Azospira inquinata: one gene and its partner. Each later gene encodes a partner of the first gene's protein in a complex. Links are inferred from orthologs where the notes say so. Each region holds a gene or a part of one and is shown on either strand. Other genes may lie near its edges.

The links.
Region 2: the proteins of pmbA (region 1) and tldD are in contact, whole or in part, in a solved structure (PDB 5NJ9), measured with the Escherichia coli proteins. The link is inferred for Azospira inquinata from one-to-one orthologs.

What each region holds. Positions count from the first base shown.
Region 1 is NZ_CP064782.1:1,076,696-1,086,515, forward strand. What follows is about bases 2,411-5,334. They hold pmbA (metalloprotease PmbA), read right to left. Parts: upstream 4,613-5,334; coding sequence 3,209-4,612; downstream 2,411-3,208. Other genes in these bases: Azoinq_RS04860 (histidine phosphatase family protein), read right to left, coding at 2,559-3,206; yjgA (ribosome biogenesis factor YjgA), read left to right, coding at 4,634-5,281; mog (molybdopterin adenylyltransferase), read left to right, coding at 5,281-5,334. In the rest of the region: bifunctional diaminohydroxyphosphoribosylaminopyrimidine deaminase/5-amino-6-(5-phosphoribosylamino)uracil reductase RibD, read right to left, coding at 1-628; transcriptional regulator NrdR, read right to left, coding at 643-1,137; glyA (serine hydroxymethyltransferase), read right to left, coding at 1,154-2,404; more of mog, read left to right, coding at 5,335-5,871; Azoinq_RS04880 (hypothetical protein), read right to left, coding at 5,952-7,487; Azoinq_RS04885 (thymidylate synthase), read left to right, coding at 7,672-8,493; pgi (glucose-6-phosphate isomerase), read left to right, coding at 8,509-9,820.
Region 2 is NZ_CP064782.1:666,892-676,627, reverse strand. The notes cover bases 4,313-7,152. They hold tldD (metalloprotease TldD), read left to right. Parts: upstream 4,313-4,923; coding sequence 4,924-6,381; downstream 6,382-7,152. Other genes in these bases: Azoinq_RS02940 (HD domain-containing phosphohydrolase), read right to left, coding at 7,032-7,152; Azoinq_RS02945 (hypothetical protein), read left to right, coding at 6,504-7,010; Azoinq_RS02955 (carbon-nitrogen hydrolase family protein), read left to right, coding at 4,313-4,602. In the rest of the region: Azoinq_RS02960 (YhdP family protein), read left to right, coding at 1-3,788; more of Azoinq_RS02955, read left to right, coding at 3,775-4,312; more of Azoinq_RS02940, read right to left, coding at 7,153-8,177; Azoinq_RS02935 (PAS domain S-box protein), read right to left, coding at 8,174-9,736. UniProt on the Escherichia coli protein: Metalloprotease involved in CcdA degradation. Suppresses the inhibitory activity of the carbon storage regulator (CsrA).

The DNA of each region.
Region 1 (9,820 bases):
GTACCGTGAGTTGGGGATCATCCGCCAACACCGTGCCGCTGCCGGTGAGAATGGCACAGGCCCGGGCCCGCCAGCGGTGGCCATCCTGGCGCGCCGCCGGGCCCGTAATCCATTGGCTAACCCCGTTGGCCAGGGCCGTGCGGCCATCCAAACTGGCCGCCCCCTTGAGGCGCAGCCAGGGGCGCCCCCGGGTCATCCGGGCGATAAAACCAATATTCAGTTCCCGGGCTTCCTCCGCCAGCAGACCCGCAGCAGTGGCAATGCCCGCCGCCCCGATGCGGGCTAAGCCTTGTCCGGAAACCAGGGGATTGGGGTCTTCCATGGCCGCCACTACCCGGGCCACCCCGGCCTGGATCAAGGCGTCGGCACAGGGGGGAGTCCGGCCGAAATGGCTACAGGGCTCCAGAGTCACATAGGCGGTGGCGCCCCGGGCCGCTTCCCCCGCCGCCCGCAGGGCATGGACCTCCGCATGGAGGCCACCGGCTTTTTGATGCCAGCCTTCGCCAACGATCTGACCGTCCTTGACCAGGACACAGCCGACCCGGGGATTGGGGGAAGTGGAAAAAAGGCCTTGGGCAGCCAGGCGCAGGGCCCGCGCCATGAAGCGGTGATCCTGGGCGTCGAACATGGGAGGGAGAGAAATCAGGCGTCGCGGGAACGACGGGGAGGCTTGGGGGACACCGGGCTACGGGGGGTGACTTCCCGCACCGCGTGGGAAAACTCGTCCACGTCTTCGAAATTGCGATAGACGGAGGCGAAGCGGACATAGGCGATCTTGTCCAGTTTCTTCAATTCCCGCATGACCATTTCACCTAGCTTTTCCGAGGGCATTTCCCGTTCCCCCAAAGCCAGGAGTTTTTCTTCAATGCGGGCAATGGCCCCTTCCACGCTTTCCGTGGAAACGGGCCGCTTGCGCAGGGCCAGCCAGAGGCTGGCGGCCAGCTTTTCCCGGCTGAAATCCACCCGGGAACCGTTTTTCTTGACCACCTGGGGCAGGCGGATTTCCGCCCGCTCGTAGGTAGTGAACCGCTTCTCGCAGGAGAGGCAGCGGCGGCGACGGCGCACGATGTCGCCGTCGTCGTTGATGCGGGTATCGACGACGGTGGTGTCAGGAGCGTTGCAGAATGGACACTTCATCCGTCGGCGATTCCCTTTAGGCCCCGTAAACCGGGAACTTGGCGCAAAGAGCGGACACCTTGGCCCGCACTTCCGCCAGCTTGGCTTCATCTTCCGGGGCGTCCAGCACGTCGGCCACCAGATGGGCCACCTGTTCCGCTTCCAGCTCGGTGAAGCCCCGGGTGGTCATGGCCGGGGAGCCGATGCGAATGCCGGAGGTGACAAAGGGCTTTTCCGGGTCATTGGGGATGGCGTTCTTGTTCACCGTGATGTGAGCCTTGCCCAGAGCGGCTTCCGCCAGCTTGCCGGTGATTTTCTTGGCCCGCAGATCCACCAGGAAAACGTGGGATTCGGTCCGACCGGAGACAATGCGCAGGCCCCGTTCTTCCCCCAGCACCCGGGCCATGACCCGGGCGTTGGCCAGCACCTGTTCCTGATACACCTTGAATTCAGGGGACAGGGCTTCCTTGAAGGCCACGGCCTTGGCGGCGATGACGTGCATCAGGGGACCGCCTTGCAGGCCCGGGAAAATGGCGGAATTAATGGCTTTTTCGTGCTCCGCCTTCATCAGGATGACGCCGCCCCGGGGACCGCGCAGGGTCTTGTGGGTGGTGGTGGTCACCACATCGGCGTGGGGCACCGGGTTGGGGTAGCAACCGGCAGCTACCAGACCGGCGTAGTGGGCCATGTCCACCCAGAGGATGGCGCCCACTTCCTTGGCGATTTTGGCGAACCGTTCGAAATCGATGCGCAGGGAGTAGGCGGAGGCACCGGCCACGATAATCTTGGGCTTGTGTTCCTTGGCCAGGGCTTCCAGCTTGTCGTAATCGATTTCTTCCTTGGCGTTGAGGCCATAGGAAACGGCGTGGAACCACTTGCCGGACATGTTCAGAGCCATGCCGTGGGTCAGGTGGCCACCTTCGGCCAGGCTCATGCCCAGGATGGTGTCACCGGGCTTGGCAAAGGCCATGAGCACGGCCTGATTGGCCTGGGAGCCGGAATTGGGCTGCACATTGGCGGCTTCGGCACCAAAGATTTTCTTGACCCGGTCGATGGCCAGTTGTTCGGCCACGTCCACGTATTCGCAACCGCCGTAATAGCGCTTGCCGGGATAACCTTCCGCGTATTTGTTGGTCAGCTGGGAGCCTTGGGCTTCCATCACCGCCTTGGAAACGTAGTTTTCGGAGGCGATCAGCTCGATGTGATCCTCTTGGCGACGGTTTTCGTTTTCGATCGCCTGCCAGAGTTCGGAATCCACTTTTGCCAGGGTTTGTTGCGCGGAAAACATCGGGGGAGCCTTTCAAGCCATTGAAAAGGGGGGAAATTGTATCATGTCAATCCCCCCCGCAGAAAACCTCGTGCCCCTTTTTGGGGAAAACCCTTAGGCCGTTCCCGCCTGCCTCCCCGGGGAACCGGTCCTTGGCCCCCCAGCCCGCCCCGTTTCAGGCGTTGGCCAACTCGTCCAGGCTGCCGGGCTGGAGGTGTTCCGTGCAGGCCCAGGCTTCCACCACCCAGCCTTCCCCTTCCCGACGCACCCAGTTGAAGCCGGCGTTGGGAATCTGGAAATCCCGGGGCGCCTCCAGGGGCAAAGCCCGCAGGTAGCGGTTGAGAATATCCAGTACCCCGCCGTGGGTCACCAGCACCACCAGCCCCCCGGGATGGGCCTGGGCCAGGGCTTCCAGGGCCGGGGCCACCCGGGCCCGCATCTGCACCAGGCTTTCCCCGCCCCCGGGCACCCCGTAGGCCGGGTCCCGGATTTCAAAAGCCCGATAGGCCTCCGGATGCTGGGCCCGGGCCTCGTCGTAGGTCAGGCCCTCGAAAATACCGTAACGCCGTTCCCGGAACTGGGGCGCCAGCACCGGAGCCAGGCCCAGGCAGGCGCCGATGCGCTCGGCGGTGCTCCGGGCCCGGGTCAGATCGCTGCTGTAGAGGGCCGCCACCGGCTGCCCCGCCAGGGCCCGCCCGGCCAAAGCCGCCTGGGCCTGGCCGGTGTCGCTCAGGCCAATGTCGGTTTGACCCTGGATGCGCCGTTCCGCATTCCAGGGGGTTTCCCCGTGGCGGACCAGACAGAAGCGGGTGGCCGCCCCCATGGTCAGGCCCCGGCCACGGTCATGCGCTCGATGAGCACGGAGCCAGACTGCTTGGAGCCCCGCACCACCACATCGTTACCGATGGCGCCGATGTTGAGGAACATGTCCTTGAGATTGCCGGCGATGGTGATTTCTTCCACCGGATGGACGATTTCCCCATTTTCGATCCAGTAACCCGCCGCGCCTCGGGAATAGTCCCCGTTCACGTAATTCACCCCCTGGCCCAGCAGTTCGGTCACCAGCAGCCCCCGCTTCAGGCCCCGGATCAGGCCGTTCAGGTCTTCCTGGCCCGACTTCAGGATCAGGTTGTGGCAGCCCCCAGCGTTACCCGTGGTGGTCATGCCCAGTTTGCGGGCGGTGTAGACGCTGAGGAAATAGCCGTTCAGCACCCCATCCGTCACCACTTCCCGGGAACGGGTAGCTACTCCGTCGTTATCGAAGGGGCCGGAGGCCAGACCCTTGGGCAGATCGGGCCGTTCGCTGATCTGCACCAGAGGGGAAAACACTTTCTTACCCAGGCTATCCACCAGAAAGCTGGCCTTGCGGTACAGGCTGCCACCGCTGGCCCCATAGACGAAATTGCCCAGCAGGGCGCAGGCCACGGGGGCCTCGAAAATCACCGGCACCTGGCAGGTTTTCACCTTGCGCGCCCCCAGTCGGGACAGGGCCCGCCGGGCGGCGTAGTCCCCAATGGTTTCGGGGGCGGGGAAATCCGCCGGGTCCCGGTGGGTGGAATACCAGTCATCCCGCTGCATGGCGGCGTTTTTGCCCGCTTCCCCCGTAATCACGGAGCAGGCGATGTAATGCCGGGAGGTGGGATAACCGCCCCGGAAGCCCAGGCTGTTGGCCGTGGCGAACTGGCCTTCCTGCAAGGACAGGGAGGCCCCTTCGGAATTTTTCACCAGGGGACTTACGGCAAAGGCCGCCGCCTCGCAGCGCCGGGCCAGGTCGATAGCCCCTTCCACCGGAATATCCCAGGGGAAATAAAGGCCCGGGTCCTGCCAATCCTTGGCCAGCCATTCGGCCTCGGGCAGCCCGGCGCAGGGGTCTTCCGCCGTGTAACGAGCAATGTCCAGGGCAGCCGCCACCGTCTGTTTGACCGCCAGAGGGGAAAAATCGCTGGTGGAGGCGTAACCCTTGCGTTGGCCCAGATAGACCGTAATGCCCAGACCCTTGTCCCGGTTGTATTCGATGGTTTCCACCTCCCCTTGGCGCACCGTCACGGACTGGCCGAAACCTTCCGACACATCCGCTTCACAGGCTGAGGCGCCCCCCTTGCGGGCCAGACGGACCGCGTCGTCGGCCAGATTCTGCAAATCGGCCAAAGGCAGGGAAAAACGGCTGGAAACCGGGACCGGCGGGGCTTTTTTCGCGGAAGAGGAACGGGGGGAACGGACTTTGGCCATGGGGACTGCCAGCAGTGAGGGGTGGAAAGCCGCTATCATAGCAGTTTGGCGGCAGCCGCCGCCCCTTCCACCCCGTCTCTCCAAGCCGATCCCATGGACAAGCCCTCTTCCAACGACCAAGACCTGCCGCCCAGTAAAACCCAGCGCAAACGCGCCATGGAAGATTTGCAGGAACTGGGGGAAACCCTGGTAGCCCTGCCCCTGGACCGGCTCAAGCGCCTGCTGGATAAGCAGGACCTGCCCGACATTCTCCGGGACGCCCTGCTGGAGGCCTACCGCATCACCAGCCACGGAGCCCGTAAGCGTCACCTGCAATACATCGGCCGGCTTATGCGGGAAGTGGATCCGGAGCCCCTGCGTCTGGCCCTGGACGTAGTGAACGGCGCCTCCGTGGCGGAAAACGCCCGGCTGCACCGCCTTGAACACCTGCGGGAAACCCTGCTGGACGACGAGCAGACCCTGAACCACATCGCCACCACCTACCCGGGGGCGGACCTGACCCATCTGCGCCAGCTGCGCCGCAACGCCATCAAGGAAAAGGAACAGAACAAGGCCCCCCGTAATTACCGGGCCCTGTTCCAGGCACTCAAGGAGTTGGACGACCGGAGTCTTACGACTCTTGCCCCTCTCGCCCCCACGGGCGGGGAGGAAGACGGGGGGGAAATCTGATGGACCAGGAAATCCTGCGGGTCGGTCTGGTCTCCATCAGCGACCGGGCCGCCACCGGCGTGTATGAAGATAAGGGGCTGCCAGCCCTGGAAGCCTGGCTGGATCAGGCGGTGCTTAATCCCATGGAGCGGGAACGGCGGCTCATTCCGGACGATCAGGCGGGCATTGAAGCCACCCTGAAGGAGCTGGTGGATGAACGGGGCTGCCATCTGGTGCTGACCACGGGAGGCACCGGCCCGGCGCCCCGGGATGTGACCCCGGAAGCCACCCTGGCGGTGGCGGACAAGGTCATGCCCGGCTTTGGGGAACAGATGCGCCAGATCGGCCTGTGTTTCGTCCCCACCGCCCTCCTCTCCCGCCAGGTGGGGGTGATCCGGGGCGGGGCCCTGATCCTTAATCTGCCGGGCCAGCCCAAATCCATCCAGGAAACCCTGGAAGGCCTGCCGGCCCGGGACGGGCAAAAAGCGGTACCGGGTATTTTCGCCGCCGTGCCCTACTGCCTGGATTTGATCGGCGGCCCCTACGTGGAAACCCGGGAATCGGTGGTGGCGGCCTTCCGCCCCAAGTCCGCCCGGCGCCCCAAGGCCTAAGCCCTTCCCCAACCGCCCCCAAGGTCCGGAAGGCCCCACGGGCTTCCGGACACCCCATCCCCACCGGTCCTTGCCAGTCCTTATCCGGCGGCGCTCAGGGGCTGGGCCTGGCGGTAATGGGCGATTTCGTAATCCGACCCGGCTTCCGCCAGTTCCACCGGGGTCAGGAGACCGCCACCGTTACCGGGTAATTCCAGGGCTTCCCGGGGATCAAAGGTGGCCCGGGGCAGCACCAGACGCACCACCCCCGGTTCCCCGTCTTCCAGACGCAGGCCCGGCACCCCGCCGGACAGGGCGTAGGAGGCCGCCATCCGGGGCCGCAGGCTGAGACACTGGGCCTGACGACCCACGGTGCGAATGCCCACCTGGATCAGATCATCCCGCTCCTTCACATAGCGGCGCACCACCCCAATCACCCAGTTGTCCCCTCCGTCCGGGCGCATGGCCAGGAGGGCGCCGACCCGCAGCCAGTCCCCATGGCTGCCCGTCACCGTGGCGCCGAAGCCGCCCCGGCTCACGTCTTCCACAATCCAGCTTTCCGCCGCAGCCGGGTCCAGCCCGGGAAACTGCACCGCCTGCCGGGCCCCATCTAAGCCATGGACCACGGTCATGCGGCTTTTTACCCGGTGCCGGGGATGGTGGCGCTGGGGGGGAATGGGCTGCCAACATTGTTGCAGGTGGCGCAGCACGCCCAGCACCAGGGGCAGGGGATACTGCCCCCCCAGGTTGAGCTCCCCTGGCAGACGGCCCTGCTCCACTTCCCGGGTCAAGTTATTGAGCCGCTCCACCGCCCGGCCGGGGGCCAGAAAATGGAGGGTGGGGCTGGCCTCCGGCTCCATCACCAGACGCATGGGGGCCAGGCCCTGGGCCGGGTCCACCCAGTAAACGCTGTCCGGCCCGGATTGGCGGGAAAAGTTGAAGCCGCCGTAGAAATGGTTGATGAGGCGCTTGGCCAGCTCGATTTCCACGGGCAGCAGACAGTCCATGGAAGAGGCGTAGCACATCAGTACCTTGACGTATTCCCCCCCGGGGGAAGTGAGGCCGTGGGAAGCGGGATAGAGGCCCACCGCCTTGTCCCCCAGCCCCGCCCCTTCCGCCACCAGAAACAGGCGTCCCAGGCGCTGCCACAGTTCCCCGTCGATGGGGCCGTAGCGGAACAGCTGCCACTTGCAATAGACCCCCAGGGCGCCGATGGCCCGGCTCAGGAGCAGGGGCAGATCGCTTTTCAGGTTATCCGCCGCCCGCTTTTCGCCCCCCGTTTCCTGGCCCTCGTAACGGTCCAGACAGGTTTCGTAATTTTTCGCCAGATTAGCCCAGAAACCGGCGCACACGGCCCACAGGCGCTTTTCCTCGGTACGGGAAAGGCGGGGGGAAAGGAGATAGTCCCGGGTCAGGCGTCGCAGATGGGGCTGGGCCGCCTCGTCCAGAGCCCGCACCACGGCAAACAGCTTGTCACAGCGAAAGTCGGTGGCGGAAGGCAGGGATTCCAGCCAACCGTTTATTTCATCCACCGCCCGGAAGGTGTTGTCCAGGGGCAACTCGGCGATGGTGCGTTGCAATTCCTTGGGATCGGCCAGGGGATGATCGGGCTTGGGGGAAAAGAGGTCGAGAATCACGGCGGAAAGACCCTTGCAAAGGGGCTGTCTGGCAGCCAGGGGATGGGCGAAAGTATAACCGGGAATTCCGTTGGGATGGGGCCCGGGCCCGGCCCTAGCCCCCGCCAGGCCCCTTTCCCCCGGGGGAGGGACGGCCGGGGATAGGCTACAATAAGCCGTTTCCAATTCCTTGGGATTCCCCCCCATGCAGCAGTATCTGGACCTCATGCGCCATGTGCTGGACCACGGCCAGGTGAAAGCCGACCGGACCGGTACCGGCACCCGCTCCGTTTTTGGCTGGCAGATGCGTTTCGACCTGGACCAGGGCTTTCCCGTGGTCACCACCAAGAAACTCCACCTGCGTTCCATCATCCATGAGCTGCTGTGGTTTCTCCAGGGAGACACCAATATTGCCTACCTGAAGGCCAACGGGGTTTCCATTTGGGACGAGTGGGCGGACGACAAGGGCGAACTGGGACCGGTGTACGGCAAGCAATGGCGGCGCTGGGAATGCGCCGACGGCCGGGTGATCGACCAGGTGGCCCAGCTGGTAGAAAACCTGAAAAAGAATCCGGATTCCCGCCGTCACATCGTCTCCGCCTGGAACCCGGGGGACGTGGACGCCATGGCCCTGCCCCCCTGCCATTGCCTGTTCCAGTTCTACGTGGCTCCGGCCCCGGAAGGGGCGGCGGATGCCCGGCCCCGGCTGAGCTGCCAGCTCTACCAGCGCAGCGCGGACATTTTCCTCGGGGTGCCATTCAACATCGCTTCCTACGCCCTGCTCACCCTCATGGTGGCCCAGGTCTGCGGCTACCGGCCCGGGGATTTCGTCCACACCCTGGGGGACGCCCACCTCTACAGCAACCACCTGGATCAGGCCCGGCTCCAGCTGTCCCGCAGCCCCCGGCCCCTGCCCACCATGCGGATCAATCCGGAGGTGAGGGATTTGTTCGCCTTCCGCTTCGAAGATTTCCAGCTGGAAGGCTACGATCCCCATCCCCATATCGCCGCCCCGGTGGCAGTCTGATCCCACCCCATGCCCATGGATATCACCCACAGCCCGGAATGGCAGGCCCTGCTGGCCCACCGGGAACAGGTCAAACACCGCCATCTGCGGGACTTTTTCGCCGCCGACCCGGAGCGTTTCAGTCATTTAGCCCTACGCCACAACGACTTTCTCGCTGACTTTTCCAAGCAGCGGGTCAGTCAGGAAACCGTAGCGCTCCTGGTGGCCCTGGCCCGGGCCGCGGAAGTGGAAAGCTGGCGGGACCGGCTTTTTGCCGGAGAGGCCATCAATTTCAGTGAACATCGGGCGGTGCTGCACCCGGCCCTGCGCTTTCTCGGCCCGGGCCCCTTCCCCACAGCGACGGACAATGTGATGCCCCAGGTGCGCCAGGTGCGCCAGCACATGCGGGACTTTTCCGAGCGGGTGCGCAGCGGCCTGTGGCGGGGCTTTTCCGGGGAAGCCATCCGCAATGTGGTAAATCTGGGCATTGGTGGCTCGGACCTGGGGCCGAAAATGGCCGCCAAGGCCCTGTCCGCCTATGAGCATCCCGGCCTCCACGTCCATTTCGTTTCCAACCTGGACGGGGCCCAGCTGGCCCCCCTGCTGGAAACCCTGGATCCCCGCTCCACCCTGTTCATCGTCGCCAGCAAGACCTTTACCACCCAGGAAACCCTGCGCAACGCCCAGACCGCCCGGGAATGGCTGCTAGCCTCCGCCGGGGAAGAAAACCGGGAAGCGGTGATCGCCCGCCATTTCGTGGGGGTAACGGCCGCCACGGAAGAGGCTGGCCGCTTCGGCATTCCTCAGGAAAACCTGTTCGCCATGTGGGACTGGGTGGGGGGCCGCTATTCCCTGTGGTCCGCCGTGGGTCTGGCCCTGGTGCTAACCATCGGCATGACCCAGTTCGAGCGCCTGCTCACCGGCGCCCAGGCCATGGACAAGCATTTTCTGGAAACGCCCCTGGAACGGAATCTGCCCGTGCTCATGGGGCTGCTGGGCATCTGGAACACCAATTTCCTCGGCGCCGAGACCCTGGCCATCCTGCCCTACAATGAGTCCCTGCGCGCCCTGCCCGCCTACCTGCAACAGCTGGAAATGGAGAGCAACGGCAAGACCATTTCCCGCACCGGCAGCCCCCTGGGCTGTCAGCCCAACCCCATAGTCTGGGGAGAAATCGGCATCAACGGCCAGCACGCCTTTTTCCAGCTCCTGCACCAGGGGGGCTGGCTGATTCCCAGCGATTTCATCATTTCCGCCACCAGCGACTATCCCCTGCCCGGCCATAACGGCCCCCTGCTGGCTAATTGTCTGGCCCAGAGCGCCGCCCTGGCCTTTGGCCGCACGGAAG
Region 2 (9,736 bases), 410 kb from region 1 along the record:
GCTACTGGATTCTGCCCAATATCACGGTTTACCGGCCCGATCTGGAGCGTCTGGCCACCCAGGCCGTGGGGCTGCCGGTGAGCATCGGCAAAATTCAAGCGAGTTGGGAGGGCCTGCGCCCCGAACTGGCCCTGGAAGATGTGCGCATTGCGGACCGGGCCGGACGCCCGGCCCTGATTCTGCCCCGGGTGGAAGGGGTGCTCTCCTGGTGGTCCCTGCCCACCCTGGAACTGCGGCTGCGGCGCCTGGAAATTGACAATCCGGCCCTGCAAATCCGCCGGGAGGCGGACGGACGCCTGCTGGTGGCGGGCATTCCGGTCAATACCCAGGGAAGCGGCGGCGGTCTGGGGGACTGGTTCCTGATCCAGCATGCCATTGTGGTCAAGGACGCCACCCTGGTGTGGGAAGACGCCCAGCGGGGCGCTCCGCCCCTGGCCCTGGAGGCGGTGAATCTGGTGGTGCAGAACAGTGGCCGGCACCACCAGTTCGGCTTGTCCGCCCTGCCCCCGGCGGAGTTGGCGTCCCGTCTGGATATCCGGGGGGATGTGCGGGGGGCTAGCTTTGCCCACCTGGAAGACTGGCGGGGCCAGTTGTTTACCCAATTCGATTACACCGACCTGGGCCGCTGGCGCCAGTGGCTGGATTTGCCCGTCCACCTGGATCAGGGTCGAGGGGCGCTGCGCCTGTGGGCCGGATTTGACGAGGGGCGGCTGACCCAGGCCACCGGCGACGTGGCCCTGGTGGATACCCGGCTGCGCCTGGCCCCTAGCCTGGAAGCCTTGGATTTGCGCCGCTTGCAGGGGCGTCTCCAATACACCCGGGAAGGAGCGGCGGCGGACGATGACACCACCCTGTCCGGTCGCCAGCTGGTCATCCAGCCCCGGGACGGGGCGGGGGTGGGCCCCACGGACTTTGCCGCCACCTGGCGCCAGGGGAAGAAGCCCCAGGGCCGGTTCACGGCCCAGACCCTGGACCTGGGGGCTCTCGCCTCCCTGGCCGGACGCCTGCCCCTGGGTAATGCCACCCGCCAGCTCCTGGCCCAGTACGCCCCCCAAGGGCTGCTGCGCAATCTGGAAGCCTCCTGGCACATGGAAGGGACGGAACTGAAGCAATACCAGCTCAAGGGGGATTTCACCAACCTGGGCCTGGCGGCCCAGGGGGAACGGCCCGGCTTTGCGGGCTTGAGCGGCAAGCTGGAAGCGGATCAGAAGGGGGGCAGCCTGAGCCTGGACGCTCGCCGGGCGGCCCTGGACTTCCCCGCCATTTTCCCCGAGTCCCGAATTTCCCTGGATAGCCTGACCGCCCTGGCGGATTGGCAATGGGATGGGCAGAACCTGGAAGTGGATTTGAAGCGGGCCGTGTTCGCCAACGCCGACGCGGCGGGGGTGGCCCTGGGCACCTACCGCTACACCGGCCACGGCAGCGGCATTATCGATCTCAAGGCCAATCTCTCCCGGGCTGAGGGCAAGGCGGTGTGGCGCTACCTGCCCTGGGTGGTGGCCAAGGACGCCCGGGATTGGGTGCAGAGTTCCGTCACCGCCGGTCAGGCCAGCGACGCCCGGCTGGTGCTCAAAGGGGATCTGGACCGCTTCCCCTTCCGCAGCCCCCGGGACGGCCAGTTTGCCCTGACCGCCAAGGTCCGGGGCGCCACCCTGGATTACGGCCCGGGGTGGCCCGTGGCCGACAATATCCAGGGGGAACTGCGCTTTGCCGGTCCGGCCCTCACCATCCTGGCCCAATCGGGGCGCATTCTGGGGGCCCGGGTCACCGGGGTGACGGCAGAAATTTCCGATCTGGATGCCCGGGACCCGGTGCTGCACCTGAAAGGCAAGGCGGAAGGGGCCACCGGGGAATTCCTCCGCTTTATCGCCCGCAGCCCGGTGGGGGACATGATCGGCAACTTCACCGCTGACATGAAGGCCCAGGGCAATGGCCGCCTGGGCCTGGAATTCCACCTGCCCCTCAACCACATGGGGGATACCAAGGTGGCGGGGGACTTCGATTTCCTCAATAACCAGGTGACGGTGGATCCGGACCTGCCACCCCTGACCCAGGTCAGTGGCCGTCTCCAGTTCACCGAAAAGGGCATGCGCATCCAGAATCTGGGGGCCCAGATGTTCGGCGCCCCCATGCGCTTGAACGCCAGCACGGAGGGGGACAAGGTCCAGGTCAATGCCCAGGGCAATCTGAGTGCGGCCGGTCTGCGCCGTACCCTGGGCCTGCCCGTGCTGGACCATCTGTCCGGCAGCGCCAACTGGCGGGGCTCGGTAACGGTGCAGAAAAAGGCCGCCACCCTGGTGATCGACTCCAATCTGCTGGGTATTTCCTCCAGCCTGCCCGCCCCCCTGAACAAGAGCGCCACCCAGCCCCTGGCCTTCCATCTGGAAGAGGGAGCCCTGCCCCCGGATGGGGCCAAGGGCAAGAACGCTCCCCTGCGCCAGCAGTTGAAGATAAGCTTGGGCAAGGTGGCCACGGCCCTGATCCTGCGCCGCAAGGAAGGCAACGCCTTTGTTACCGAACGGGGCTATGTGGCCCTGGGGGATGTGCCCCCCCTGCCCGCCCAGGGCCTGGTGCTGAGCGTCAATCAACCCACCATCGATGGGGATTTCTGGCGCCGGGCCATGTCGGATGCCGGTGATGCCACAGGGAGCGGCACTGGTGCCGGCAGTAGTGGTGCCGGCGGTTTCTCTTTCAGCCAGACCCTCTTGAAAACGCCCCAGCTGGACATTTTCGGGCGTCGTCTCCACGACGTGACCATTAAAGCGGTGCCTGTGGGCAATGCCTGGCAGGTAGATATCGGCGCTAAGGAACTGGCGGGCAATCTGAACTGGGATGGCTTCGGCCATGGTCGCCTGAAAGCCCGCCTGCGCCACCTGGTCATGCCCGACGCCACGCCCCACCAAATCCAGGCGGCCAAGGCTGGGGAAGCCGGGGAGGTGCTGGACGAACTGCCCGCCCTGGATGTGGTGGCGGACAGTTTTACCCTGGACAACAAGCGCTTCGGCCGCCTCGATCTCCAGGCCCGTAACGAAGGCAAGCTGTGGCGCCTGGACCGGATCGGCCTCACCAATCCGGACGGCAGCCTGAACGGTAGTGGGGAATGGCGGCCCGGGGCCAAGGCCATCAATCGCACCCAGCTGGATTTCAAGTTGGACGCGGCGGATGTGGGCAAGCTCCTGGACCGGCTGGGGTTCCCCGGCACGGTGAAACGGGGCGGGGCCAAGCTTTCCGGCCATCTCACCTGGCAGGGCCCCCCCACCAGCCTGGATTACCCCAGCCTGAGCGGGGACATGAAGCTGGCGGCGGAAAAGGGCCAGTTTGCCAAGGTGGAACCGGGCATCGGCAAGCTCATCGGCCTCCTCAGCCTCCAGTCTCTGCCCCGGCGCATTACCCTGGATTTCCGGGACGTATTTTCCGAAGGCTTCGCCTTTGACCACATCGAGGGCACGGTTCAGGTACAAAACGGTCTGATGAAGACCGGGGACTTCCAGATCAACGGCCCGGCGGCCAAGGTGGACATGCAGGGCACGGTGAATCTGGAAAAGGAAAGCCAGGATTTGCAGGTGCGCATCCAGCCCGCCCTGGGCAGTTCCGTGGCCCTGGGCACGGCGGTGCTGGCCAATCCGGTGGCCGGAGTGGCGGCCCTGGTGGCCCAGAAAATTCTGCGTAATCCCCTGGATCAGGTCTTTGCCTACCAGTATCACGTCACCGGCACCTGGGACGATCCCAAGGTGGAAAAACTGAGCCGACTACCTGTGGGAGGCCACAAGAGCGATGGCAAACCGTAATGTCCCCAATCCGGCCCCCGTGCTTATTGCCGGGGTGCAGATGGTGTCCTCCCCCCGGGTGGGGGACAACCTGGCCCAGGCGGGCCGCCTGGTGGCCGAAGCCGCCGCCCAGGGTGCCCGTCTGGTGGTGCTGCCCGAATATTTCCCCATCATCGGCCTGACCGACGGGGACAAATTCAAGGTGCGGGAAACGGACGGGGCCGGCCCCATCCAGGACTTTCTCGCCGAAACCGCAGTCAAACACGGCATCTGGCTGGTGGGGGGCTCCATTCCCTTGGCCGCCCGGGACCCGGCCAAGGTGCTCAATTCCTCCGTGGTGTACGACCCCCAGGGGCAACGGGTGGCGCGCTACGACAAAATCCACCTCTTCGGCTTCCAGAAGGGCCAGGAGCGTTACGACGAAGCCGCCTCCATTGAGCCCGGCAGCCAGCCCGTGGCCTTCACCACCCCCTTTGGCCGGGTCGGCCTGTCCATCTGTTATGACCTGCGCTTTCCCGAGCTGTACCGTTCCCTGGGGCCGGTGGATCTGATTCTGGTGCCCGCCGCCTTTACGGAAACCACGGGCCGGGCCCACTGGGAGGTGCTGCTCCGCGCCCGGGCCATTGAAAACCAATGCTACGTCCTGGCCGTGGGCCAGGGAGGGCGCCATGAAAACGGCCGGGAAACCCACGGCAACAGCATGATCGTGGACCCCTGGGGCACGGTGCTGGACCGCAAGCAAAAGGGGCCGGGCCTGGTGCTGGCCCCCCTGGACCCGGCCTTCATTGCCGAGGTGCGGGCCAATCTGCCCGCCCTGCGTCACCGGGTGCTGTGAGGATGGCCCATTGCCTCCTGAAAACGGGCCGGAGAGGCCCATGGATAGACGATCTTCTTTTTGGCTGCCGGCGGCGCCCCGATTCACGGGGTGCCTGGCACGGCCGGTCGGCAGAAGGCGGCCCTGCCTGGGGCTACGGCAGGGCCGGGCGGTCAGGCCCGGCGGCCTTGGCTCCCCAGCCCCCAGCCCCCCGCCCTTGCCGGGCCCATTCCCCGGCCCTCGCCCTAGGGGCATTCCCGGCGCGCCTTGAAAACCGGGGCCTTTGCCCCATTTGCCGCTAAGATTGCCTTTCTTCTTGATTTTCCCTTTTTCGAGCCAGTTATGAGCAAGAAGTCCCAACCCGAGTTAATCCTCCACCAAGCCAGCGACCTGCTGCTGACCCCCTTTCACCTGGACCAGGGGGACCTGTCCCGGGTATTCGGCCAGATCATGGCCCACGGGGTGGATTTCGCCGATCTCTACTTCCAGTACAACCGGTCCGAGGCCTGGAGCCTGGAAGAGGGCATCGTCAAATCGGGCAGCTTCAACATCGACCAGGGGGTGGGGGTGCGGGCCGTGTCCGGGGAAAAGACGGCCTTCGCCTACTCGGACGACATCAGCATGCCCGCTCTGAACGACGCCGCCCTGGCGGTGCGGGCCATTGCCGCCGCCGGGCAAAACCGCAAGGTGCCAGCCCTGAAACATCGCAAGGGCGCGGGCCTTTACCCGCCCCTGGACCCCATCGCCTCCCTGGAGGCGGCGGCCAAGGTGGAATTGCTGGAGCGCCTGGAAGCCTATGCCCGGGAAATCGACAGCCGGGTCACCCAGGTCATGGCCTCCCTGTCCTCCGAATACGACGTGGTGCTGGTGGCCCGCAGCGATGGCCGCCTGGCCGCCGACGTGCGGCCCCTGGTGCGGGTCTCGGTGACGGTGATCGTGGACGGCGGCCAAGGCCATCGGGAACAGGGCTACGCCGGGGGCGGCGGCCGCTACGACTACAGCTATTTCACGGAAGCGGTGCTGAAGGGCTACGCCGCCGAGGCGGTGCATCAGGCGGTGGTGAATCTGGACGCCCGGCCCGCCCCCGCCGGCCCCATGACCGTGGTGCTGGGCCCGGGCTGGCCCGGCATTCTGCTCCACGAGGCCATCGGCCACGGCCTGGAAGGGGATTTTAATCGCAAGGGCACCTCCGCCTTCTCCGGTCGGGTGGGAGAACGGGTGGCGGCCAAGGGGGTGACGGTGGTGGATGACGGCACCCTGCCGGACCGCCGGGGCTCCCTCAATATCGACGACGAGGGCAATCCCACCCGCTGCACCGTGCTCATCGAGGATGGCATTCTCAAGGGCTATCTCCAGGATTCCCTCAACGCCCGGCTCATGGGCGGGGAATCCACGGGCAACGGGCGGCGGGAATCCTTTGCCCACCTGCCCCTGCCCCGCATGACCAACACCTACATGCTGGCCGGGGACAAGGCGCCGGAGGAAATCATCCGCTCCGTGAAAAAAGGCCTTTATGCCGTCAATTTCGGCGGCGGTCAGGTGGATATCACCAGCGGCAAATTCGTGTTTTCCATGGCCGAAGCCTACATGATCGAAAACGGCAAAATCACCTATCCGGTGAAAGGGGCCACCCTGATCGGCAACGGCCCGGACGCCCTGACCCAGGTGTCCATGATCGGCAACGACATGGCTCTGGACCCGGGGGTGGGCACCTGCGGCAAGGAAGGCCAGAGTGTGCCCGTGGGGGTGGGCCAGCCCACCCTGCGCATGGACGGCCTGACCGTGGGCGGTACGGCCTGAGCCCCATGCAACGGTCTTCGTGGCGGCCCGAGGGCCGCCCTTGGCACCAGCCTCAAAAGGCTAAGGCGACGGTTGCCCCTCCGCTGGGGAAGCCGGTCAGCGGCCGGTCTCGGGCGTGGCTGGTGGCGGGCTGGGTGGGCCTGGGCTTAGGGGGCTGCGCCGCCGCCCCCGCTCCCGGTCCCCAAACCGGTCCGGTTATCGCCCGGATGAGTCCGGCGGCGGTGGCTGCCCTTCCGGCGCCCTCCAAGCCCCTCACGGTGGCGGATATTCTTGTCCTGCATCGCCAGGGCTTGGGGGCGGAAGCCATTCTGGCCCGGATTCACAGTACGGGCACCCGGTTGGAACTGACGCCTACTCAGGTTTGGGAACTCCATGGTCAGGGCGTGCCCCTGGCCGTACTGGACGGCCTGCATCAGGCCTGGCGGCGGGGACTGGAAGCCGATCTGGCCCAGGCCCAGACCGTGGCCCAGAATCAGCGTCAGGCGGCGGCCGCCGCCAGAGAACAGGCCCAGCAAGCCCAGGCTACCTGGCCCGCCGCCTACCCTTACTATTACGGGCCGGGCTGGGACTATGGGGGCTACGGGGGCTTTGGGCCTTACGGGCGCAGCGGGGTTTTCTTCGGCTGGTAGCTGCCCCGGCAAGGGGACGGCCTAATCCTGGTAACGCTGGGCAATGGCCTGGAAGGCCTGGCTTTGATCCAGGAAGGTATCCAGAATTTCCGGATCAAAATGGGTGCCCCGGTCCAGGGCCATGATTTCCACCGCCTGTTCATGGGCCAGGGCGGCCTTGTACACCCGTTTGCTGATCAGGGCGTCATAGACGTCCGCCACCGCCATGAGCCGGGCGGAGAGGGGAATGGCTTCCCCGCTAAGGCCTTCCGGGTAGCCGGAACCATCCCACCATTCATGATGGCCGTAGGCGATTTCCCGGGCGCAGCTCAAAAACGAGGAGCTGTCTTCCCCGAGCTGGCTTTCCGCCTGGCGGATGGCATCCCGTCCCAGGGTGGTGTGGGTTTTCATGACCGTGAATTCTTCCGGGGTGAGCTTGCCCGGTTTGAGGAGAATGTGGTCCGGAATGCCCACCTTGCCCACGTCGTGGAGGGGGGCGGATTTGAACAGCAAATCCACCGTATTGTCCCCCAGCACTTCGGCGTAGCGGGGCCGGGCCCGCAGGGACAGGGCCAGGTGGCGCACATAATTCTGGGTACGGCGAATGTGGGCGCCGGTTTCGTTGTCCCGGGTTTCCGCCAGGGCGCAGAAGGCGCCGATGGTGGCGTCCCGGGTGGCGCTGATGAGGGCGGAGCGGGCTTCCAGCTCCTGGTTTTTGTCCTGGAGTTCCCGGGTCCGCTCCGCCACCTTTTCTTCCAGCCAGTGATTCTGCTGGCGGATCAGCCGGGTGGCCCGGGACAGATGGAGGTGGTTGCGCACCCGGGCCAGCACCACGGCGGGAGAGAAAGGCTTGGTGATGAAATCCATGGCCCCCAGGGAAAGGCCTTTTTCCTCGTCCTCCGGGGCATTCATGGCGGTGAGGAAGACCACGGGAATGTCCTTGAAGCGGGGATCGCCCTGGAGATGGGCGCAGGCGTTATAGCCTCCCATGCCGGGCATGACCACATCCAGCAGAATCAGATCCGCTGGTTTGTCCTGTTCCAGGTAGCGCAGCAGGGCTTCCCCGTCCCGCAGGGGATGGACGGTGAAATGGGGGGAGAGGAGTTCGGTGAGCAGGGCCAGGTTTTCCACCTGATCGTCCACCGCAATCACGTGGGCTTCCCGGTCCAGAGGGGGAGGGGGGGTCATGGGGTCTCGCTCCTCGCCCAGTGGCACAGCCGGGCGGTTAAGTTATCCAGGTCTTGGAGGGCCTGTTCGTAATTGAATTCGGTAATCTGGTGTTCCAGTGCCATGAGTTCTGACCGCAAATGTTGGCGTTCCGTTTCATCCAGGGCGCCGAACAGGCTCTTTAGGTGGTTGCCCGCATTGCCGTCGCTATTGGCTAAGGCGCTGTGTAGCCGGGCCAGCCGGGCGTCCCGTTCCCCGACCGGGAGATCGGCTTCTACCGGGGGCCAGCTCCGGGTCCGCTCCAGGTAGGTGGCAATGCCCCCAATGATCTGGGCCAGGCCGTCCCCCAGGGAACGGGTGGCGGCTTCCAGGGCGGCGCCGTCCGCCCCTTCCGAGTGCAGCAGGTTTTCCAGGGCCAGGGCCCGATCGGCCAGTTCCATGGCTCCCAGGGTGCCCCCCAGGCCTTTCAGGGTGTGGGCCTGGCGGGCCAGGGTGGCCCGGTCCCCGCTCTGCACCAGGGCTATCAGATTGTCCGGGTCGTCCCGGTGGTGTTCCAGGGTGGCTTCCAGCACCTGCTGGACGATGTGGGCCTTGTGGTTGGTCCGGCTCAGGAGCACGTCCACCTGAATGCCCGGCAAATCCTCCCGGCCGGGGAAATCCCGGGGGGCCTCCACGGGCTCGGCTGCTCCGCTTCCGATCCGGGCCCCCACGGGGCGGGCCAGGCGGTGCAGGGTTTCCAGCAGCAGACCCGGTTCAATGGGCTTGGTCAGATGGGCCACCATGCCCGCCGCTAGGCACCGGTCCACCTCTTCCCGCAGGGCGTGGGCGGTGAGGGCGATGATGGGGGGATGGTCCGGGCCCTGTTCCTGGAGAATCACCTGGGTGGCGGTAATGCCGTCCATTTCCGGCATCTGCACGTCCATGAGAATGGCGCTCCAGCCCCCGGGGGGCGGTTGGCGCAGGGCCTCCACCGCTTCCCGACCGTTGTCCGCCATAACCACCTGGGCCCCGGCGGATTCCAGGTATTCCCGGATAATCATCTGATTCACCCCATTGTCCTCTGCCACCAGCAGGCGGAAACCGTCCAGGCGCACGTCCGGGGAATGGCCGGCGCTCAGGTGGGGGGGGCGGGTGTCCGGGGCCAGGAGCACCCGGGCCAGTTCCTGGGGCAGGAAGGGGTAGGACAGGAGGGCGATGGCCTGGGCGCCTTCCAGGGAACGGAGCAGGGGGGGCACATCATCGCCCCGGGGCACCACCACCAGCAGGCGCCCGGTCCGGTCCCCGGCCTTGCCCGGCTCCCGGTTCGCCAGGCGGGCGATGGCTTCCAGATTGGCCGGCAGGGTGGGGCTCCAGGCCAGGAGATGGAGGGGGGGAAGCTCCCCGGGCCGGGGCACGGCTTTCGCCTCTTCCACCACCTGGAGGCCGCAATGTTCCAGGAGGGGGCGGGGGTCCCCCAGGATCTGGCGGCAGTCGCTGCTCACCACGATGCGGTTTTCCGGCAGTTCCAGGTCCGTCAGCCGGGGGGCGGCGGGGCCTCCCGGATGGGCCATTTCCCGGCAGGGAATGGTGAAGCTGAATTC